2 regions of the Streptomyces sp. NPDC000594 genome follow, and region 1 is predicted to be linked to the other one. Evidence: riboswitches for the same ligand, from Rfam matches in the RefSeq annotation. Region 1 holds a riboswitch; the other holds the start of a gene.

What was found. Region 1 has a riboswitch for glycine ahead of gcvT (glycine cleavage system aminomethyltransferase GcvT). Riboswitches for the same ligand answer to the same signal wherever they lie in the genome.
Region 2: another riboswitch for glycine. It lies ahead of gcvP (aminomethyl-transferring glycine dehydrogenase); the one in region 1 lies ahead of gcvT (glycine cleavage system aminomethyltransferase GcvT).

What each region holds. Positions count from the first base shown of each region.
Region 1 is NZ_JBEPCY010000004.1:429,116-431,308, reverse strand. It holds gene ABT354_RS09105 (AAA family ATPase) at 1-539, opposite strand, end outside; glycine riboswitch at 863-957, shown strand; gene gcvT (glycine cleavage system aminomethyltransferase GcvT) at 1,116-2,193, shown strand, end outside.
Region 2 is NZ_JBEPCY010000030.1:9,983-12,175, forward strand. It holds partial or broken gene ABT354_RS29400 (DNA polymerase IV) at 1-380, shown strand, start outside; gene ABT354_RS29405 (PRC-barrel domain-containing protein) at 545-970, opposite strand; glycine riboswitch at 1,083-1,182, shown strand; gene gcvP (aminomethyl-transferring glycine dehydrogenase) at 1,370-2,193, shown strand, end outside.

The sequences.
Region 1 (2,193 bases):
AAGGCGTACCCGGAGACGCCCCGCCCGCGCTCCCGCTGCCCCTCGCGGGCCACCCCGGGCTCCACGTCGAGCAGGACGAGATGGAGGGCGGTGCCCCGGCGCCGGGCCTGGCGCGCCAGCCAGCGGCGGACCCAGGTCTGGGTGCCGCAGTCATGGACGACGACGCTCTCCCCGGCACGCAGGGCGCGCCGCAGCCCGGCGTAGTGGGCGATCCGGACGAAGGGGCGGTAGACGGCGTACGGCAGCCGGGCGGGCGCCCGCCGGTCCCAGCGGTCCCGGGTGTCCTGGGAGTCGACGGACCGGCCGCGCACGGACCGCCGGATCAGGGTGGACTTGCCGCTGCCGGGCAGCCCGGAGACCACCACGAGGTCGCCGGGGGCGAAGACGAGCCGACGCGGGCTGTGTCCCGACCGGTCCCGCAGATCACGCAGGACGGGGGTGGCCGGGCCCGCGGTACGGAACCTGCGGGCGGCGCTCACCACGGCCCGCGCGGCGCGGTTCCCGGCCGTGGTGTACGTACTGGAGTGCTGAAGCGTCATTCCACTCTCCCCCTCGTCGGCTCACCACACACTTGCCCAAGAAGCGTAAAGAAATGGTAATGGGACACAACCGATTTGCCCTGGAAGCGCGTCCGGCGCGTACTCCGTGCCGCTTGCGGGCCCCGGCACCGCGCCGGCGGCCGGCCCCGGCTCCGTACCCGGGACACGGCCCGGGCACCCGCCCCTCCCCCCTGCCCGTATCCGCATCCGCACTCCTGTCCGTATCGCTGTCCGCGCCCCTGTCCGTATCCGTGTCCGGCCGGACACCCCCACAGCGGGCGGATGCGTGCAATGATGTGCCCGCCAACTGCATATCGGCCGTTTGAATCCGCGCGGGAGAGTCCCGGCACTGTGTGCCGGGCGCCGAAGGAGCAAGTTCCTCCCTTGAATCTCTCAGGCCCCGTACCGCGCGCGACGAGGCAGATCTGAAAAGCGAGCCGCCGGGCGGCTCCACCCAAGGTGCAAGTCGCGATCCGCGGTACGGAGTACGTACGTACGGTCGCGACGAACCTCTCAGGTTCCGATGACAGATGGGGAGGGAATGTCCTCGCCCGCCCTGCCCCGGGAGCCTGTTTCATGACCCATGCCCCTCGTCAGACCGCCCTTGACGCCCTGCATCGCTCGCTGGGCGCGACCATGACCGACTTCGCGGGCTGGGACATGCCGCTGCGGTACGGCAGCGAGCGCGACGAGCACCTCGCGGTCCGTACCGGCGCCGGTCTCTTCGATCTCTCCCATATGGGCGAGATCACCGTGACCGGCCCGCAGGCGGCGGCGCTGCTGAACTACGCCCTGGTGGGCAATATCGGCTCCGTCGGGGTCGGCCGGGCCCGCTACACCATGATCTGCCGCGAGGACGGCGGGATCCTGGACGACCTGATCGTCTACCGCCTCGGCGAGACCGAGTACATGGTGGTGGCGAACGCCTCCAACGCCCAGACCGTGCTGGACGCGCTCACCGGGCGGGCCGCCGGCTTCGACGCCGAGGTCCGCGACGACCGTGACGCCTACGCCCTGCTCGCGGTGCAGGGTCCCGCCTCCCCCGGCATCCTGGCCTCCCTCACCGACGCCGATCTGGACGGGCTGAAGTACTACGCCGGTCTGCCGGGCACGGTCGCCGGGGTGCCCGCGCTGATCGCCCGTACCGGCTACACCGGCGAGGACGGCTTCGAGCTGTTCGTGGAGCCCCGGTACGCGGAGGAGCTGTGGCGGGCGCTCACCGAGGCGGGCCGCGAGGCCGGTCTGGTGCCGTGCGGCCTCTCCTGCCGGGACACCCTCCGCCTGGAGGCGGGCATGCCGCTGTACGGGAACGAGCTGACCACCGCGCTGACCCCGTTCGACGCGGGGCTCGGCCGGGTGGTGAAGTTCGAGAAGGAGGGCGACTTCGTCGGCCGCGCGGCGCTGGAGAAGGCCGCCGAGCAGGCGCGGACCGCCCCGCCGAGGGTGCTGGTCGGGCTGATCGCCGAGGGCCGCCGGGTGCCGCGCGCCGGATACGACGTGGTGGCCGGATCCACCGTCATCGGCACGGTCACCTCGGGCGCCCCCTCCCCCACCCTGGGCAAGCCGATCGCCATGGCCTATGTGGACCAGGCGCACGCGGCCCCCGGCACCGAGGGCGTGACCGTCGACATCCGGGGCGCCCAGGAGGCGTACC
Region 2 (2,193 bases), on a different contig from region 1:
GGCCGACGGACGATTCCGCGGTGGTGCGGGAGGCGGCGGCGCGGCTGCTGGAGTCGGTGGACACCACCGGCGGTGTACGGCTGCTCGGGGTGGGGGTGTCCGGGCTCGCCGACTACACCCAGGAGGATCTGTTCGCCCAGGCGGCGGCAGCGGCGGCGGGCCGGGCGGTGGCCGAGGGGACGGGGGAGGCGGGGAAGATGGGGGAGGCCGAGCAGGCCACCGGGGCGGCGCCGAGCGCCCCCGCGGCTCCGGCCGCCCCCGTCGAGCGGCAGTGGCAGCCCGGGCACGATGTCCGCCACGGCCGGTACGGGCCGGGCTGGGTGCAGGGCAGCGGCGTGGGCCGGGTCACCGTGCGCTTCGAGCGGCCCGATTCGCCGCCGGGCCGGGTGCGCACCTTCCGTACCGACGATCCGGAGCTGGTGCCGTCCGATCCACTGCCGCTGGTCATGGTGGTGGGGCCGCTGCCCCAGCCGGAGCCGGAGCCAAAGCCGGAGTCCGAGCCGTCGGTGGTGGGGCGTCCGGCGGGCGGGGCCGGCCCGGGAGGTCAGTCGCCGCCCGAGGGAGCCGGGCTCTCTGTGTCACCCACCACCCGCCCGGCGTCTCCCACCACCCGCCCCGAGCCGTCGCCCGAGGGCGCGGGGGGCGGCTCCGGTGCGGGGGGCAGCGCCAGGCCGTAGTGGTGATAGAGCTGGAGCTCCTGTTCGGGGGAGAGATGGCGGCCCACACCGAAGTCCGGGGCGTCCTTGATCAGGGCGCGGTCGTACGGCACGCTCAGCGCCTCGTCCACCAGGGTGCTGGGCGCCAGCGGGACAAAGGCGTCCCGGCTGAAGAGCCCGGTGCGCACCGCCGCCCATTCGGGTGCCCCGGTGGCGTCGTCGAGGTACACCTCGTCCACCGTTCCGATCTTGGCCCCACTGCGGTCGAACGCCTTGCGGCCGATCAGACTGCGCGGATCGACATCGGTCTGCACGGTCCCTCCAAGAGGTCGCGACTGCTCCTTAAGGCATACCAAAGAGCAGATCGGAGGTATCGGCCACTTGAGCGATTGCGGAAAGGTCCGCTGGTAGGCTGAGATCGGCCGTCGACCCCACGCGGGAGAGTCCGCCGGCAGACCACCGCCGGCGGCGCCGAAGGAGCAACTCCTCCCCGGAATCTCTCAGGCACCTGTACCGCATGGGTGAGGTCACTCTGGAAAGCAGGGCGGGTGCCGGTCGGTGGCATCCGCTCTCACCGACGGTGAAAGCCGGGGCGTCGAGCACGGGCGGCCCGGTGAAGCTCTCAGGTTGAGATGACAGAGGGGGAGGCCGTCCGGGGTATCCGCGCCGTGGTGCCCCTCGCAGGTCGCGTCAGACCAGGAGGCCCCCCGATCATGTCCGCCAACCGCACTCCGCTCTCCCGCCTGGAGCAGGGCATCCCCTTCGAGCAGCGCCACATAGGCCCCGACGCCGAGGCGCAGGCCAAGATGCTGGCGCAGGTCGGATACGGCTCGCTGGACGAGCTGACCGCCGCCGCCGTTCCCGATGTGATCAAGAGCACCGAGGCGCTGGGGCTGCCCGAGGCCCGTACCGAGGCCGAGGTCCTGGCCGAGCTGCGCGAGCTTGCCGACCGCAACACCGTGCTGACCTCCATGATCGGCCTCGGCTACTACGGGACCTTCACGCCCCCGGTGATCCTGCGCAATGTCATGGAGAACCCGGCCTGGTACACCGCGTACACGCCGTACCAGCCGGAGATCTCCCAGGGCCGGCTGGAGGCCCTGCTCAACTTCCAGACGATGGTCGCCGAGCTGACCGGACTGCCCACCTCCGGTGCCTCCCTGCTGGACGAGGGCACCGCGGCGGCCGAGGCCATGTCCCTCTCCCGCCGGGTCGGCAAGGTCAAGACCGGGGTCTTCCTGGTCGACGCCGATGTCCTGCCGCAGACCCTCGCCGTGATCGGGACCCGGGCCGAGCCGACCGGTGTCGAGGTCGTCACCGCCGACCTCTCCGACGGCATTCCCGCCGAGATCGCCGAGCGCGGGATCTTCGGTGTGCTGCTCCAGTACCCGGGTGCCTCCGGCGCCGTGCGTGATCTGCGGCCCGTCATCGAGCAGGCCCAGGGACTCGGCGCGGTCGTCACCGTCGCCGCCGATCTGCTGGCGCTCACCCTGCTGACCTCCCCCGGGGAGCTGGGCGCCGACATCGCCGTCGGCAC